DNA from 4 places in the Paenibacillus sp. GL_099_B genome. Region 2 is predicted to be linked to each of the others. Evidence: riboswitches for the same ligand, from Rfam matches in the RefSeq annotation. Region 2 holds a riboswitch; each other region holds the start of a gene.
The links. Region 2 has a riboswitch for thiamine pyrophosphate ahead of AC3ITG_RS19480 (thiamine phosphate synthase). Riboswitches for the same ligand answer to the same signal wherever they lie in the genome.
Positions count from the first base shown of each region.

Region 1 (4,471 bases), 3.5 Mb from region 2:
CATCGTTCGACTGCCGTCTGCTGCCGGGAACGTGATGTCTTGATACTTCATGTTCTTCGCCTGCATGGGATTGGAGAATACAGGCGCTACAGTTGGATTGGATAATACCCAAGCAATATAACCGTGTAGTGCAATGAAACAAAAGAGCAGAAAAAATATAACGGAGAGCAACAACGCCACGACAATATGTTTGAACCGGATCAGCCTCGGTGATAACGAAGAAGGCAGATCTGACACTTTCGTTTGCAGCGGGGCTTCGCTCTGGGATGTCGGATACATGATTGCCCCTCCTTTAAAAATCAAATGAAGATAACAACGAGACGAACAGAGCGGATAAATGATTTTTCTGACTACTTATGAAGCGAAATCTTAATTTAATATATCTTTATCGTATGTTCCAATATAGTCAAAGTCAATTGATTGAGGCCATTTGTTACGCAATTGTTATATAGTTTTGAAGATATATGGGTAACATTTCCTTAGGGTGCAAAATGCAGGGGATTCTAATTTATAAAAAGAAAATATTTACAAATATCCCTATTCCAAATGGCGCTTTTTGGTTTACAGATGAGACCGTTTCTCATATAATTTATGTAACCAAGTTTCATGTGATGAAACATGAGGAGGGCAACTTGCCATGGAAGACCGAAAGTTAACCGTCCGGGCTGTAGAACGGGCGCTGGATATATTATTGTGTTTTACAACCCGCAGTGATCTGGGACTCACGGAAATTGCCAGCCAGATCGGTCTGCACAAAAGTACAGTCCATCGTCTGATGGCTACTTTGGAGGACAAGGGGTTCGTGATCCGGGATGCAGCCACCGAGAAGTACCGGCTTGGCATACGCATCTGGGAACTGTCTGCCCATATGTCTCGCAGCGATGATCCGGCCATTTTGCTCCTTCCTGCGATGGAGCGGCTGAGAGATCGACTGGGCGAAACCGTGAGTTTATATCTGCGTGACGGCAGTGAGCGGATTCGAATTCAAGCTGTGCAGAGTGATCAGGCGATTCGTCGTGTAGCTCCGGTGGGCGTCAGACTTCCGCTATCCGTGGGAGCGTCTAGCAAAGTGCTGATGGCTTTTGCCACCGAAGAGGACCGCGAAGATCTGATGAATGGACCGGAATGGCCGGTATTTATCGATCCCAAAGTATATTTGGCACAGATGAAAGACATTCTGGAATATGGCTACGCAACAAGTTATGAGGAACGTGAACCAGGAGCCGCCGCAGTATCTGTTCCCATCATGGATCGGAAAGGCAACATCGCAGCTGCCCTGTCGGTATCCGGGCCTGTTAGTCGCCTATCGCAGGAGACGTTGCATGAATACGCACCTGTGCTGAAGGAAGCTGCTACGCAGATGGGACTTATGTTATCCTGATCTTATTTTCTGGAATTTAAAGGTTGTTTTTATGATTCGGTTGCGCTACTCTGTAATGGACGGCCCAATGGGGTCAGCTTAATTGAATATGAATCTGCGGCCTAGATGCTGCAACTTGTTAACGTTACTGGGGGAGTCCGAATTGTCCGGACTGAGACGGAATCGCATGAGATTCTGGACCCTTTGCACCTGATCTGGATCATACCAGCGTAGGGAAGTAATCGGCGATACGACCACGAACACCATATGATGTGACTTATGGATGGACTCCGTTATGGAGCCTGAATAAGGTTCGTTATTGGTGATGGACATAAGCCGGTTCCCTTGGGAACCGGCTTTTTTTATACAGTAAACAGGCGAAAGCCGGTGTCGGAGCTGCTTTTGGATAAAGAGCTGGGAGCTATTGGCGAGCATTGGGGTGGATATCTTTTGCCTCGAATGTCTGTATTACTTGAAGTGTATGTCCCTGTTTTCTGTCGTAGGGTCGCTCTTTCTTTTTCTATGTTGTGTATGATTTGGACTCGTGCGCAAGCATTTCAATCCAGGCAATCACCAATGAGGAGGAGACAAGAGCGATGAGCACAGGAAACCGAACGATGGGACAGGACAAGCAGGATCAGCAGTTGGCAGAGGAAAAAGGTACGACAGGACGGGTTCAGCCCTTCCCGGGCAGCCGCAAAGTATACATTCATGGCTCACGACCGGATATTGCTGTACCGGAGCGTGAAATTGCCCTTCATGACACCAATACTCCTCAAGGAGTGGAGCATAACGAACCGCTGCGTGTCTACGATACGAGCGGGCCCATGACTGATCCCGGATTTCATGCCGATATCCGGGCAGGTCTGCCAGCGCTGCGTACCCGCTGGATTACGGAGCGTGAAGATGTTGAAGCCTACCAGGGTCGAACGGTAAAACCAGAGGATAACGGATTAAAACCTGGAGGAAAGCGAGCTGGAGCCGAGGAGTATCCGGGCTTGCGCGGTAAACCATTACGAGGACAGGCAGGGCGCAGCGTGACCCAGATGCATTATGCACGGCAGGGGATGATCACGCCGGAGATGGAGTTCGCCGCCATTCGTGAGGGTGTGGAACCGGAGTTTGTGCGGCAGGAGCTGGCGAGTGGCAGGGCCATCCTGCCGTCAAACATCAATCACCCGGAGAGTGAGCCGATGCTGATCGGACGTCATTTTCATGTGAAGATCAATGCTAACATCGGAAACTCGGCGGTATCTTCCTCCATCGAGGAAGAGGTGGAGAAGATGACTTGGGCGGTACGCTGGGGATCGGATACGGTGATGGATCTTTCTACAGGCAAGGACATTCATACGACCCGCGAATGGATCATCCGCAATTCACCTGTACCGATTGGAACAGTACCGCTCTATCAGGCGCTGGAGAAGGTCAATGGGGAAGCCGAAGCACTGACCTGGGAGTTGTATCGTGACACGCTCATAGAGCAGGCAGAGCAGGGTGTGGACTACTTTACGATCCATGCAGGCGTGCTGCTGCGTTATATTCCGCTGACAGCCAAACGTATGACGGGCATTGTGTCACGGGGCGGGTCCATCATGGCAGCATGGTGCCTTGCGCATCATCATGAGAATTTTTTGTATACCCATTTTGAAGAAATCTGCGAGATTATGAAAAGGTATGACGTGGCATTTTCTCTCGGAGATGGACTGCGCCCAGGAAGCATCTACGATGCCAATGATGAAGCCCAGATGGCGGAACTGGCTACACTTGGTGAACTAACACAAATCGCCTGGAAGCATGATGTGCAGGTGATGATTGAAGGTCCGGGGCATGTGCCGATGCACAAGATCAAGGAGAATGTTGATCTTCAAATGGAGATTTGCAAGGAGGCGCCTTTCTATACGCTGGGACCGCTGACGACCGATATTGCACCAGGATATGACCATATTACCTCGGCAATTGGAGCAGCCATGATCGGCTGGTTCGGTACGTCGATGCTCTGTTATGTTACGCCAAAAGAACATCTGGGCCTGCCCAATAAGGATGATGTGCGGGAAGGGGTTATCGCCTACAAGATCGCTGCTCATGCTGCTGACCTGGCGAAAGGTCACCCGAGTGCCCAGCGTCGGGACGATGCATTGTCTAAAGCACGGTTTGAGTTCCGCTGGAGGGATCAGTTCAACCTATCGCTGGACCCGGAACGTGCGCTATCCTACCACGATGAGACGTTGCCAGCCGAAGGGGCCAAGGAAGCCCATTTCTGCTCCATGTGCGGACCGAAATTTTGCAGCATGCGCATTACGCAGGATATTCGTGCTTTTGCCGCAGACAAAGGTTTGTCCGAGAATGAGGCTGTGGCCGCGGGCATGCAGGAAAAGGCTGAGGAATACCGGACACGCTCTTAGGCGCCGTTACAGCGCAATCTGGGCAGCCTGACATGGTGAAAAGCCGTTCCTCTCCGTGATTGCGGAGAAGAGCCGTCTCTTACTTGGTATGTGGTGCGCACTCTTAACTTCGAAGGACAAGGATAACGACACAACATATTTTATCAGTTATAGGTTGATTGTCTGCCAGATGTTTAATAAAATGAATATAAGTGAAAAACAAATAAGAGTAGCCAGGCCAATGGCTACTCTTGCACAGCATTTGCGGTGGGTATTCCTCCAAGTGCAGCATAGTTCAGACGAAGTGACCCGTCAGGCCGTCAACCTGTGGCGGGTCACTTCTTTTTACGGTCGATGTATGTCAGGAGCGCAATAATTAACATTGCGAACACGATTACGTCGTTGAAAGAGAAGTTCATAGGATCACCTCCCACCGGAGGCAACCTATTTCCCACCACAAATTGGCTGTACAAAATAATTATACCATTCGAAAGTCTCTCATTCGAGAGTCTTTTTATTTTGCTTCATGAGTTCAACACTCAACGCAGCTTCAAGCTCAACTTCTTCTCCAAATAAGCTGCAAGCGATGCCAGCGGGCTATAGATCGCCATGCCTGTATCTGATGTGACCCGTACTGCTGCGGGAGCCATCGACAGTTGAGCAGCGACTACCGTGTTATCTGGATACTGCTCAGCAAGTTGCTGTAGTCCGGTGCTCACCGATGCAAGAT
Region 1 covers NZ_CM174430.1:718,014-722,484, forward strand. Annotated here, with positions in the region: gene AC3ITG_RS03425 (alpha/beta hydrolase) at 1-279, opposite strand, end outside; gene AC3ITG_RS03430 (IclR family transcriptional regulator) at 638-1,381, shown strand; TPP riboswitch at 1,501-1,614, shown strand; gene thiC (phosphomethylpyrimidine synthase ThiC) at 1,978-3,762, shown strand; gene AC3ITG_RS03440 (hypothetical protein) at 3,983-4,117, shown strand; gene AC3ITG_RS03445 (hypothetical protein) at 4,281-4,471, opposite strand, start outside.
Region 1: it holds a riboswitch for thiamine pyrophosphate, as region 2 does, so the genes downstream of both, thiC (phosphomethylpyrimidine synthase ThiC) here and AC3ITG_RS19480 (thiamine phosphate synthase) in region 2, are expected to answer to the same signal.

Region 2 (4,471 bases):
GAAAGTGCTGTTTGTTTCGATCTTCCAGATTCAAACGCCGAACCGCGAACGTTAATACTTCCGTACCTGAGGCTTCAACCGCCTGGCTCTGCACTTCCAAGTCCGAAAATTTGCCTGTACCCAGAAGCAATCTAGACTCAAACGTATAATTTCCAATCCTCAACATGATTCAACCACCTCCCACAAAATGTACAATTTCAATCCGATCTCCGTCTCTTAACGCTGTCGTTTCATGATATTCCCGCGTTAAAATTTGCCGATTCAATTCAACCACGACAGTTTTCACTTGCAAATTAAATGAATGGAGCAATTTGTCCACACGATTTAAGCTATCTTCAATTTGCATGGTTTGTCCGTTGACAATGATGTTCACTGCAACATCTCCTTTATGTTCAAACGTTCTGGACAAAGGTCCTGAATCCCCAGTTCTTCTGAGGTTTTGCCACAAATCAAGTCAGCCATGAGGCTTGCTGTAATCGCACTAAGCAATATTCCGTTGCGATAATGTCCAAAAGCAGCGAATAAACCGGGAACACTTTCACAAGCTCCTACATAGGGCAATCCATCTGTAGTCGAAGGACGTACACCAGCCCACGCTCGAATAAAATGTGCTTCCTTCATGCCGGGTACCCAGTTTGTTGCAGCTGCAAGCAGCTTCTGAATGCCTTGAACCGAAACTTTCATGTCTGTTCTTCCTGGAAGGCTTGTTGCACCGATCCACACTTCTCCATTGGCTTTGGGAACAATATATATATCCTCTGCATACACCGTTTTGTCAGGTCTATAACCGGCATGGTGGGGTGAGAACTGCACCGCTACAATCTCCCCCTTCACAGGCAAAACAGGCGATTTCAGACCCACATGCCTCATCAATTCTTCACCATGTAACCCTGTAGCAATAATGACATTTCTCGATGTCATCGTTCCTATTGAAGTCTCGATCCCTTGCACTCCATTCACATCCGTATGCAAACGGACATCCTGTACGCCTTCCATCACCCTCGCACCCATGGCTTGAGCCGATCTGACATAAGCCTGCGTTAGATTGACAGGAAGAACCTCGCTCTCGGAAGGTCTGTAATATGCTCCATACGTATCCCTGTTTAACCATGATGCTTCCTGCTGGACAGCGACACGATCCCACCAAATATGGTCTGTAGATAAGGTAGACGATCGATTATTCTTGTAACTGCTGACCTCACTATATGAACGAAAAGGAGTAATAAAGCCATGCTGTTGCAGCCCCATTTCCACTCCGCTAAGCGAACTGATTCGTTCCTTCTGCTCATGAAGTAAAGCTCTGCTCTGCCGTGCAAGTTTCGCCATCACAGCATGAGTGAATTCTTCACTGTCAGCAGCAAGCATCCCGGCTGCTGCACAGGAAGTTCCCCCAGCGATCCGCGCACGCTCAACCAGAAGAACGTCATGGCCTCGGGTAGCGAGTTCACATGCGATGGCACAACCGATAACTCCTCCGCCTACAATAATGGTTTCTGCATGAAGCTTGCCTCGAATTTCCGCTCCAACTTTACTTCCCGAAACTATTCCTGGATGATAACCTGAACGATTCCTGCTTCGACTTCTTGCTTCCTCTCTCATGATCTCATCTCCTTGGTTCGGCGTACTTCTCTGAATCCGTGAGCGCCTGTCGCAATGAAGCTGCAGCCAGTTCCGGCTTATCGTTCGTCCAAATCGTTGAAATCACAGCGGCTCCTCTGGCACCAGCAGTTCGAATGGTAGCAATATTCTCAGGTCTAATCCCGCCAATCGCGATCACCGGAATTGAAACATTGGAGCATACCTCGGCCAATGCACTTAGCCCTCTCGGTTCGCTATTCGGTTTACTATTTGAAGCATAGACATGCCCATAAAAGAGATAATCCGCTCCACGTTCTTCTGCAATTTTTGCTTCTTCCAGAGAATGAACCGATATGCCTACGCGCAGCCGATCGACTCTCTTCAATTCATCCTTATCGTAGCTGCGAATAACTGCTTGACCCCAATGCACACCACCAAGCGACGCATGTTGATCCAGCTGATCTGAGCCATTCATAATGATTCGGTTAGATGGAACACCTTGTGTTTTCAGACTTTGCGCCCAATACATCTGTTGCTCAAGGGTCAGCTTTTTTTCCCGAATGTGGATATAATCGACCCACCGCCATATATCCTTAGCAATATTCAGAAAAGAGTCCAAGTCTCCTGTACCTGGTGAAATCACATGCAGTTCGAATGATCGTGTTGTTGTTACATGTTCGTGGAAGTTTGCCGTCCTTTTCACCCTCCTCTTGCATGATTTAAGCTGATATAAACAACAAAAAAAGCCACTCCCGTAGGGGAGTGGCCACGAATTTAAAATTCATGGATCAACTGAATGACTGTCGCATGCAATTACTCTATACATAACGCATAACAACTATTAGAATCCATCCATAGTCGCAACGCTGTATACACAGAAACCGCATGATTCATCTTGCAGGCAATATCGCAAAGTCAACGATAACGCTCTTTGTCATTAGCTGAAACGCGCCACTTCCCTACGCTGGTATGATCCAGATCAGGTACAAAGGGTCCGGAATCGCATTCTTCCATCTCAGCCGCCTCGTGCGGCCCCCCTAGTGTTCATATGAAGCTGTAGCCTATGTTACCATAGACACCTTTTTTTGTCACCGTACATTTCCATGAATTACGTTGTTCATCCATTGCTGAAGTCATGTAGTTATCGAGGTTGCTGTTCTGGTGCAAAGAATGGTTCGAAGAAACTATTGTTTATCGGACCAAGCTTCAACATCCCACGTTTTGGTAACCCAACCTTCATAAAATTCAGGTTCATGGGATACGAGCAGCACGGTACCCTTGAATTCTTGCAAGGCACGTTTTAGCTCTGCTTTGGCCGTCACATCCAAATGGTTTGTAGGCTCATCGAACAAAATCCAGTTACTTTCACGCATCAGAAGCTTACATAAACGAACCTTGGCTTGTTCACCACCACTAAGCGCGTTAAGCGGACGGGTGATATGCTCATTTTTCAATCCACAACGTGCGAGATGCCCCCGGACTTCATTCTGTGTCAGATGAGAAAATTCGTTCCACACATCTTCGATCGGGGTAATATTACCTGCACGTACTTCCTGTTCGAAATAAGCTGTTTCCAGATAATCACCCAAGAAAGTCTTACCGCTGATTGGTGGAATTTTCCCCAAGATAGTCTTGAGCAGTGTGGATTTACCTACACCGTTACAGCCAACAATGGCAATTTTCTCGCCACGCTCAATCGTCATCGTCATTTTGGGCAATAATGCATATGAATATCCAATTTCAAAATCAATACCCTCAAAGACGGTTTTACTACTCGCCCGGGCATCCTTGAATTTGAATGTGGGTTTGGCCGCTTCGTCTGGACGATCAATCCGTTCAATCTTGCCGAGCTGCTTCTCACGGCTCTTGGCACGACCTGAAGTAGAAGCGCGGGCTTTGTTCCGCTGAATGAAATCTTCCTGCTTCTTGATAAACTCCTGCTGTTTCTCATAAGCATCAATATGTTGCGCCTTATTCATGTCGGCCATTTCAAGGAATTTGTTATAGTTCGCTGCATAACGCGTCAACTTGGCAAATTCCAGATGATAAATAACGTTTACGACCTCATTCATAAACTCTGTATCATGCGAAATCAGAATAAACGCATACGGGTAATCCTTCAGGTAACGGGTCAGCCATTCAATGTGTTCCACATCGAGATAGTTCGTCGGCTCATCCAGCAGAAGTGCTGTGGGTTTCTCCAGTAAAAGCTTCGCAAGCAATACCTTCGTACGCTGACCACCACTAAGCGCGGCCACATCACGATCTAGACCGATGGCGGACAAGCCAAGTCCATTCGCCATCTCTTCCACTTTCACATCGATCAGATAAAAATCACCTTGCTCCAATTGCTCTTGAATGTCACCCATTTCTTCCAGCAACAATTCGAGCTTGTCCGGATCGGCGTCTGCCATCTGATCCGTGATGGACATCATTTCTTTTTCCAACTCAAGCAAGGGCAGGAACGCATCCTTAAGCACATCACGAATCGTTTTCCCAGGCGTGAGCTTGGTATGCTGATCCAGATATCCATAACGAACTTTGGGGGTCCATTCGACCTTCCCTTCGTCCTTTAACAATTTCCCGGTAAGGATGTTCATCAGTGTGGACTTGCCTACACCATTTGCACCAACAAGGCCAACACGCTCTCCGGCAAGTAAACGAAAAGATACATTTTTAAATAACGTGCGGTCTCCAAAATTGTGACTCACGTTCTCTACTGACAATAAACTCATAAGATGAGGTTGCTCCTATCTATTGGACATTACTATCGTTCCGAAACCCTATTTTAGCACAGGTGTCGCCTTTTCTGAAAGTAATGTAAACATCTCATGCAACCTCGCTTTTATATTACAAACAAACTGCCTTTAATTTATGGAACAGTTATACTCAA
Region 2 covers NZ_CM174430.1:4,310,254-4,314,724, forward strand. Annotated here, with positions in the region: gene AC3ITG_RS19465 (thiazole synthase) at 1-166, opposite strand, end outside; gene thiS (sulfur carrier protein ThiS) at 170-373, opposite strand; gene thiO (glycine oxidase ThiO) at 370-1,599, opposite strand; gene AC3ITG_RS19480 (thiamine phosphate synthase) at 1,604-2,281, opposite strand; TPP riboswitch at 2,518-2,627, opposite strand; gene AC3ITG_RS19485 (ABC-F family ATP-binding cassette domain-containing protein) at 2,763-4,313, opposite strand; gene AC3ITG_RS19490 (hypothetical protein) at 4,446-4,471, opposite strand, start outside.

Region 3 (4,471 bases), 3.3 Mb from region 2:
GCCCATCACGTATTGTTGCCATTTCTGACGAGGCCATCAAGTCCGAACAGGACGTAGCGGATACGTTTCAGCAAGCGGGAATTTTTGAGCAGGCAGTCGATGTGAGCACATTCTGGAGTGATGAACTTCAAGATCAACTTCCAGCTCCAGGTAGCCAATAACGAAGGAAGCAAGGAGGTAGGCATAACGTGCGGTCCAACACCTTTAACCGGGCATGGTTTAACCAATTCATTCCTTTTGTTGTCCCACTACTCATTCTGGCTTTGTGGCAATGGCTTACTGCATCTGGAGTTGTTGCAGCCAATATTTTGCCCCGTCCCGCTCAGGTACTGGAGGCCTTCATTCGTTTGCTTCGAAACGGTGAGTTATTGAACAATATCAGTATCAGCGCCAGGCGGGCTTTGGGAGGATTTCTCATTGGTGGGGGTCTGGGCTTCCTGCTGGGTGTGCTGAATGGCATCTCCTCCCTTGCGGAAAAGATCGCCGACTCCTCGGTGCAGATGATCCGCAACATTCCGCATCTGTCCTTGATCCCCCTCGTTATTGTGTGGTTCGGGATCGGTGAAGAAGCAAAATTATTCCTCGTTTCCCTAGGTGTATTCTTTCCGGTATATCTGAATACGTTTCACGGCATACGATCGGTCGATCCCGGTCTGATTGAAATGGGCAAAGTATATGGCCTCAGCCGTTGGTCCCTTTATAAGGACATTATCCTGCCTGGTGCACTGCCTTCCATTCTGGTGGGCATTCGTTATGCACTTGGCATTATGTGGCTGACACTTATCGTAGCCGAGACGGTTGCGGCGGATGCGGGGATTGGGTACATGGCGATGAACGCGCGGGAATTCATGCAGATGGACGTAATCGTCTTAAGCATTCTGCTATATGCCCTGCTGGGCAAGCTGTCCGATACCATCGCCAAATGGCTGGAAAGGCGCTGGCTGCGCTGGAACCCGGCTCTATCCCGCAAGTAAAGCAAAGGAGTGTGAATTAATCCATGAGCACAAGTCAGATCAGTCCTTTTCTTCAAGTAGATGGGGTTCAGAAATCGTATGATCAGCGGACGATTCTATCCGACATCAACGTCAATGTAAGACAAGGGGAATTTGTAGCCATCGTTGGACGAAGCGGCTGTGGCAAAAGTACTTTGCTGCGTCTGATCGCCGGGCTGGAACCCCCCTCTTCCGGGAGCATTATGCTGGGCAACAGAAAGCTTGGCAGTACAGCACCCGAGACACGATTTCTGTTTCAGGAAGCCCGGCTGCTGCCTTGGAAATCCGTGCTCGACAATGTACGACTGGGCATCCCCGACAAGAACAAGGAAGATGCACGCCAGTCGCTTCGCAATGTAGGACTTGGAGAGCGTGAAGGTGACTGGCCGGGGGTATTATCTGGCGGACAAAAACAACGTGTCGCCTTGGCACGGGCACTCGCAAGTCATCCACGCTTACTGCTGCTGGATGAACCGCTGGGTGCACTGGATGCATTAACCCAAATTGAGATGCAGCAATTAATCGAACGCTTGTGGGTAGAAGAAGGCCTGACCGTCATTCTGGTCACTCATGATGTCAGTGAGGCGGTTGCGCTGGCAGACAGGGTGCTGTTAATCGAAGATGGTCATATAACGATGGATACCCGAATTACGCTGGAGCGGCCACGCGTTCGGGATAGCGGGTTTGCTCATTTTGAAAACCTGATTCTGAATCGGTTGCTGACTCCTCAACAAGAGACAGCACAGCAGATTGCCCAGAAACAGATATCATTCTCGATCTAATTCCACTGGAAAGAAGGCATGATTATGCAATCCCTTTCACCCGTACCCTCTCCTCCTGTTAAAGACCTGTTAAATCAAATTCCGGCTTATACGCCTGCCAAATCCATGGAACAAATCCGGCGGGAGCTGGGACTGGAAAGTGTGGATCGACTTGCAGCGAACGAGAATCCGTTTGGTTCTTCTCCCCTGGCTGCGGATGCAGTCAGATCGCTGGGTTCCGATCTTTTGGCTCAATACCCCGACGGCTCCAGCCAATTGCTGCGTGACAAACTTGCGGAGCGACTGGGTGTGCGTACCTCCCAACTGGTATTTGGCAGTGGATCATTCGAACTCCTAACCCTTACCGCCCAAGCCTATCTTAATCCCGGCGAGGAATCACTCATTCCGGTGCCCTCCTTTAACTGGTATAAGGGCGCTACGCTGCTGGCAGGCGGGGTCATTCATGAAGTGCCTTTGGTCAACCATTCACTGGACCTGGAGCAATTCCGGCAACGGATCAATGCTTCTACCCGAATCATCTGGCTGTGCAATCCGAATAATCCGACCGGAACCATTTTCACGGCAGATGCCTTACTTGGTTTACTCGAACATGTTCCCTCCCATGTTGTGGTTGTCCTGGACGAAGCGTATTATGAATTTGCGGAAAGTGAAGATTACCCTGATACGGTTAAGCTGCTGGAGCAGTACAATAATCTGATTATTTTGCGGACCTTCTCCAAAATATATGGACTTGCCGGCCTGCGAATTGGATATGGCATCGGGAATGAAAGCATCATTGAAGGCATTAACCGGGTCAAGCTGCCCATCAGTCTGACAGCCACTTCCCAAACCGCTGCTTCGGCCAGCCTGGATGATCATGAATTTGTCTCTCATTGCCTGCACTACAATCGTCAGGGACGGGAAACTTTAATTCAGTCCTTTGATCAGTGGAAATTACCCTACATCCCTTCCGAAACGAATTTCATCATGGTTGATCTGTTACAGGATAGTGGCCCGATTACCAAAGAATTGTTGAACAGAGGCATCTCTGTCCGCGGCGGTGCCGAATTCGGTATGCCTACCTGGCTTCGGATTACGATTGGTACACCTGCGCAGATTGTCCGTCTGATCGGTGAGCTTGATTCACTGTTACATTCAAACGATTAGAATAGGTTACTTTCTCAAGTCACATTACGCACACTTCTTTTAAGCCGCCCTCTTTACATTCCACTTGCATGTGATATATGCTGAACACACAACTGCATATCTTAAACATTGCACTAGGGGAGCCTTGCGGCTGAGACGAATCGAACGATTCGGACCCTTTGAACCTGATCTGGATCATACCAGCGGAGGGAAGTGGAGCGGCCTCTCAGTAAGCGGATTTTTTCATGTTGATGATGAAATTTAATGTGAATTGAACTTACAGACCCACTCATTTCTCCGGAAATGGGTGGGTCTTTTTCGCGTTCTGCGAGCAGATCAGAAGGTGTAATTAAAGATCCCGCGGTTTGAAGTTGAATTATGAATAACAAGGGGGGACGGAACGAGATGGATAACGATATAACCATTCACAACATGAGCTACGCTTTCCCGGGAAAAAGGGATTCCCCCGTGCTCTCCAATGTGTCGATGCGTGTAGCCAAAGGCGAATTTGTCTCGCTCATCGGTTCCAGCGGCTCCGGTAAAAGTACCCTTTTCAAGCTGCTGGCAGGCTTGCTTGAGCCAACACACGGAACCATTGAAATTCCTTGGGTTCAAGAAGGAAAGCGACTGGGGCAGGTGGCCTACATGCCACAAAAGGACCTCCTGTTACCCTGGAGAACCGTCATGGAAAATTGCATGCTCCCCTCTGAACTTGCTGCAGGTCGGCAGGATAAGGTAAGGATTCGAGCAGATATCCTGGCTGGCCTCGACAGATTTGGCTTATCCGGCCACGCGCATGCTTACCCGGACGAGCTGTCAGGTGGCATGCGCCAGCGTGTCGCGCTGCTTCGTACTTTGCTGACAGGTGGCCAACTCATGCTGCTGGATGAACCATTCGGCGCACTCGATGCCCTGACCAAACGGGAGATGCATCGCTGGCTGCTGGAGCTATGGGAAGGCCTTGGCAAAACCGTGTTGTTCATCACACATGACATTGAAGAAGCCCTGCTGCTCAGTGATCGGATTATCCTGTTAACTCCGGGGGGCCAAGGTCAACAGCTGCAGGATCTGACGGTACCTTTGCCACGTCCAAGACATTCGGACATGATCTACGAACCGGCTCTCGTCCAGATGAGACGACTACTGGAGGAACAATTGCATGCGAGACGGTAACTTGAGAGACAGCATGAAGGATAGCGTAAGAGGTTGGCTTGCCCGTTATGGTCTGTTTCTTTTGCTCATGATCTTGCTGCTTGTCATCTGGGAGTGGATTGTGCGTATGGGATGGGTGCCTTCCTTCATCATTCCAGCCCCGACGGCGATTGCCAGTTCGCTGTATGAATATCGCCGCCTCCTGTTGGCTACACATCTGCCCGCTACCTTGATGGAGGTTATCGTTGGTTTTGGCTTGTCCATTGGTGCCGGAATTGTATTTGCAACTGGTATGCATATGAATCGGTCGATTGAAAAAGCGTTATATCCCTTCATCGTGATCAGTCAGACGATCCCACTGATTGCCCTGTCCCCCGTCTTCATCCTTTGGTTTGGCTACACCTTGTGGAGTAAAGTCGC
Region 3 covers NZ_CM174430.1:967,605-972,075, reverse strand. Annotated here, with positions in the region: gene AC3ITG_RS04545 (ABC transporter substrate-binding protein) at 1-161, shown strand, start outside; gene AC3ITG_RS04540 (ABC transporter permease subunit) at 189-974, shown strand; gene AC3ITG_RS04535 (ATP-binding cassette domain-containing protein) at 998-1,774, shown strand; gene hisC (histidinol-phosphate transaminase) at 1,799-2,920, shown strand; TPP riboswitch at 3,026-3,128, shown strand; gene AC3ITG_RS04525 (ABC transporter ATP-binding protein) at 3,305-4,072, shown strand; gene AC3ITG_RS04520 (ABC transporter permease) at 4,059-4,471, shown strand, end outside.
Region 3: it holds a riboswitch for thiamine pyrophosphate, as region 2 does, so the genes downstream of both, AC3ITG_RS04525 (ABC transporter ATP-binding protein) here and AC3ITG_RS19480 (thiamine phosphate synthase) in region 2, are expected to answer to the same signal.

Region 4 (4,471 bases), 1.2 Mb from region 2:
GGAAATCCTTTAACTTTGGTATTGCTTGCGTAACTCGATAGGGGAGATCCCTTCATATTTTTTGAATACGGATCCAAAATAACTGGCGCTGTTGAAACCGACAGCCCGGGCAATCTCGTGGGCAGTTATTCCGGCGTCATGGACGAGCATTTCCTTGGCTTTTAACAACCGATATCGTGTCAGATACTCAAGCGGAGTCAGTTGGAATTCCTTTTTGAATATCCGATTCAAATGCTGTTCGGTGACGTCCATTTGGTGAGCAAGCATGGAGAGCGAGATATCCTGATCATAATTTTGCTTGATAAAAGTAACAAGTCCGGCTAGCTTTAATCGGGCATCCGAGCGTTCATAAGCACCATAACGATCTCCATCAATAGTTAGCCTGACCAGAAGCATGTACAGCAATGCGGATACGTGCCAGATCTGATCCTTGTGCCGGGACTGTAGCGCCAACGTTATTTCATGCAACAGGATATGAAGCATTCCGTCCGGCTTGAAGGCGCGCAGCTCCCCGATCTGCAAGGTATGCAGAAAGCGAGGCAATAAATAGCCATTAAAGGACAAACAATCGAACAACAATGAATCACTCAGATTGTCGTAACGGTATGTCACCTCCGGGAACATAATAAGAGCTGTTCCTTCCCGAATTGAAAATTCATGATTTTTCGCTGCGATTTTCCCTGTTCCCCCGATACACTGCACAATGCTGTAATCCCGTGAGTGGCCGTTCCAATTCATTAATTCATCTACGGTCAGCTGGTTTTGACCTGTAATCATAAGCGGCATATCGGTATCCAGCGAATTCCCCATACTAGGTTTCGGCATCGTTGTGTTATTCCTCATTTCGTTAAAGGTCGTGTGCGTAAATGGCGCGGATACAGAGTTAAAAGAAACTTGTTTTGAATTTTATTACATAAATAACATTAATTTAAACGGTCTATTCAATTCGATAACCTCTCATCGAAAACCTTTTAGGAATATGTATCATAATGTCGGTGCCTTGCCATTATCAGACCAAACAGTATACGCTATAATGGATACAGTGATTTAGGAAAGGGATGCAGTCATGAAGAAAGTCATCGTCGTAGGATCAGGAATTCTTGGGGCTTCCACAGCGTATCAACTGGCAAAACGGGGTGCGGAAGTTCTTATTATAGACCGGAAAGATCGAGGGCAGGCTACGGATGCTGCTGCCGGGATCATCTGTCCCTGGTTATCTCAGCGCCGCAACCAGGATTGGTATCAGCTCGCCAAGGCAGGTGCACGTTTTTATCCCGGATTGATTGAAGAACTCAAGAGCGAAGGGGAAACAGAGACAGGTTACGCTCAAGTGGGTGCTCTTAGTATTCATACGGATGTGGAGAAAATCAACAAGATGCAGGAGCGGGCACACCTTCGTAAAGAAGATGCACCGGAGATTGCTGATATTACTCGTCTGGATGCAAAAGAAACCCATGAGCGTTTTCCTCTTCTGGAGGAAAATGTTCAGTCAGTCTACATCAGTGGTGCTGCGCGTATCGATGGACGTGCACTGCGTGATGCCTTAATCCGATCCGCACAACGAAATGGAGCGGTCCTGATGGATGGGGAAGCGACACTTCAATATGAATCGGACCGAGTAACTGGAGTGGTTGTTGACGGTAAAGTCATATCGGCTGACGAGGTTATTGTGTGTGCCGGCGCTTGGGCTAATGAACTGTTGAAGCCCTTGGGCATTGATTTTAAGGTTCACTATCAGAAGGCGCAAATTATGCATTTGCAGGTTCATGATCGAGAAGACACTGGTAACTGGCCTGTGGTCATACCTCCTTCGGATCAATATCTGTTAGCCTTTGATCAACAGAAGATTGTGATCGGGGCGACTCACGAAAATGATATTGAAGGATATGATACAAGAGTAACCGCAGGCGGAATGCAGGAAATTTTGAATAAAGGATTGGAACTAGCTCCCGGTTTAGCTGATAGCACGTTTCTGGAAGTAAGAGTAGGCTTCCGTCCTTTTACACCGGGTTTTCTTCCGGTTATGGGTGCTGTTCCTGGTTGGAATGGCTTGATCACAGCCAACGGGCTTGGAGCGTCCGGTCTAACGATGGGGCCTTTTATTGGAAGTCAACTGGCCAAGTTGGCTCTTGGTATAGATTTGGATATCGATATTCAGCCATATGATCTTGGAAAAGCAATGGATGATCAGAAATGAGGTGAACCATGACGTATTCACAGCGCTTAACTCACGGCAACTCATCAGACATTATTTATCTGGAGCACCAAATTGGCATCGCCGAGGAGGAATTGGCAAAAGCCGAGGAAGAGCGGCGGACATACGAATCGGATTTAGATCAGTTAAGGACATCTCCAGCGTATCGTTCAACTTCTGCAACGAACATCTCGAATGAGCATAAATTGGTGGATGAGTTAAACAAGGTGCAAAGTATGATTAAGACCATCCGCACCCGACTTAAGAACTTGCAAGAAGATTTAGGGGAACTTGAAGATTAATAGGAATGGTTTGACATTTGGAAAAACACATGTTGTAATAAGCCTGAGCTATTTGCAGGGGGACTGTTCGCAGTTGAGAAGGTTAAAACCTGACCCTTTGAACCTGTTAGTTAATACTGACGTAGGGAGCAAATGACATGTACTCATGTTATTTTGCCCTTGCCGAAAATAGGACAAGGGCTTTTTGGTTTGCTTTTGGACAGGACGCGATAGCTTGATTTGAAGCTGGGACATTATGATTTTAATAAAAGGAGAAATGATCATGTCATTTTCAAGAACGTTAAAAGATAAGTCCATAACCGTATGGGAAGATGGATACAACCATCCCTTTTTACACGAAATGGGGAAAGGCACACTGGATCAGGAAGCGTTTAAGTTTTATCTTCTTCAGGACTATACATATCTGATTGAATATGCGAAGATTTTTGCCATGGGTGCGGTGAAGGCGACAGATGAAAAACTGATGACGAACTTTACGGTGATTCAACACGCTATTCTATACGAAGAAATGGATTTGCATCGAAATTACATGAATGAATTTGGGATTACGCTGGATGAAAATCATGCTGTCAAACCATCTCTTTACAACAAGGCCTATACGTCGAATATGATGAGTGTTGCACAAACAGGTGGGGTTGCCGAAATCATCGCCGTCATTTTCCCTTGTGCGTGGACGTATTACGACTATGCCACAAGATTAAAAGAACAATATCGAGATTCATTAGAGGGCAATTTCTATCAGACTTGGATCGAAAATTATGCAAGTGATGAATTCCGCGACTCATTCGAATGGTTCTATGATACACTGGATGCATTATGTGAACATAAAACAGAGCAGGAACTAGAGGCCATTGAAGACATATTCAGAAGAAGTGTTGAATTTGAATATCTGTTCTGGGATATGGCTTATAAAAGGCAACTCTCGTATTTCTGATGAATGAAATCTACTACAACCAGAGACAAGGATGAACATACAGATGGGCAATCATGGGGAACGCATCTATTTACGATTTTTGAACGTGGAGGACGCGGCATCACTGCTGGATTTGCAGTTCCGTAACCGGGCTGTTTTCGAAGAAATATCGGCAAGTGAACGATTGGAGACATTCTATACATTGGAGGGTCAGGTCGCTCTTCTTGAAGGTTGGAACAAGGCCAGGGAAGAAGAGAAACGTTACTCTTTCGGGATCTTCATGAACAATACGCATCAGCTCATTGGGGAGATTTCTCTGTTCGAACTTGAACTGGATTCCACAGCCAAATGGATTGTTGGTTATGTGCTTGATCAAGTGCAGAATGGCAAGGGATACATGAGTGAAGCCCTTCGGCTAGCACTGGATTTTGCCATGAATGAAGCGGGAATAAAACGAGTGGAGGCAGGCGCACTGCCCGACAATGCCGGATCGATTCGAGTGTTACGTAAAGCTGGCTTCCAGGAGACGGGCCACCAAAATATTAAAATCAGGGGAATAGGGAAGGAACATGTGATGTTTGCAGTGGATTTGCAGTAGATTATTAGATAGCGTAACGTGAACCACCTAAATCATCCAGGGGGAACTTATGAATAAACGGAAACAAATGTTATTGGACTCAGCGCTTGTGCTCTTTGAGAAACATGGAGTAACGAACACCTCCATACAAATGATCTTAGACAAGTCAGGTGTGTCCAAAGGAACATTTTATAAATTCTTTGGTTCCAAGGATGATTGTATTCTTGCTATTCTGGAGCAACGTGTACAGGAAGATATGATGATTCGCAAAGATTTGGAGAGCCAAAGCTATGCTTCCGATTTTGATTTACTGGTGGATCAGATTATGGTGCCGATGATTTTGCCAGAAAAAAAGCTTGTTGTGGAGCTATTCTGGACAGGCTTCTACTCTGGAGAATGCGATCTGAAAAATTTGACTCGCATGCAGTTAAATTGGTTATCTGAACGACTGGTACAGGTATTTGGGAAAGAATTAAAACCTTTTG
Region 4 covers NZ_CM174430.1:3,147,049-3,151,519, forward strand. Annotated here, with positions in the region: gene AC3ITG_RS14510 (HAD family hydrolase) at 1-13, shown strand, start outside; gene AC3ITG_RS14515 (AraC family transcriptional regulator) at 10-825, opposite strand; gene AC3ITG_RS14520 (NAD(P)/FAD-dependent oxidoreductase) at 1,067-2,197, shown strand; gene AC3ITG_RS14525 (hypothetical protein) at 2,206-2,496, shown strand; TPP riboswitch at 2,543-2,641, shown strand; gene tenA (thiaminase II) at 2,759-3,430, shown strand; gene AC3ITG_RS14535 (GNAT family N-acetyltransferase) at 3,474-4,007, shown strand; gene AC3ITG_RS14540 (TetR/AcrR family transcriptional regulator) at 4,057-4,471, shown strand, end outside.
Region 4: it holds a riboswitch for thiamine pyrophosphate, as region 2 does, so the genes downstream of both, tenA (thiaminase II) here and AC3ITG_RS19480 (thiamine phosphate synthase) in region 2, are expected to answer to the same signal.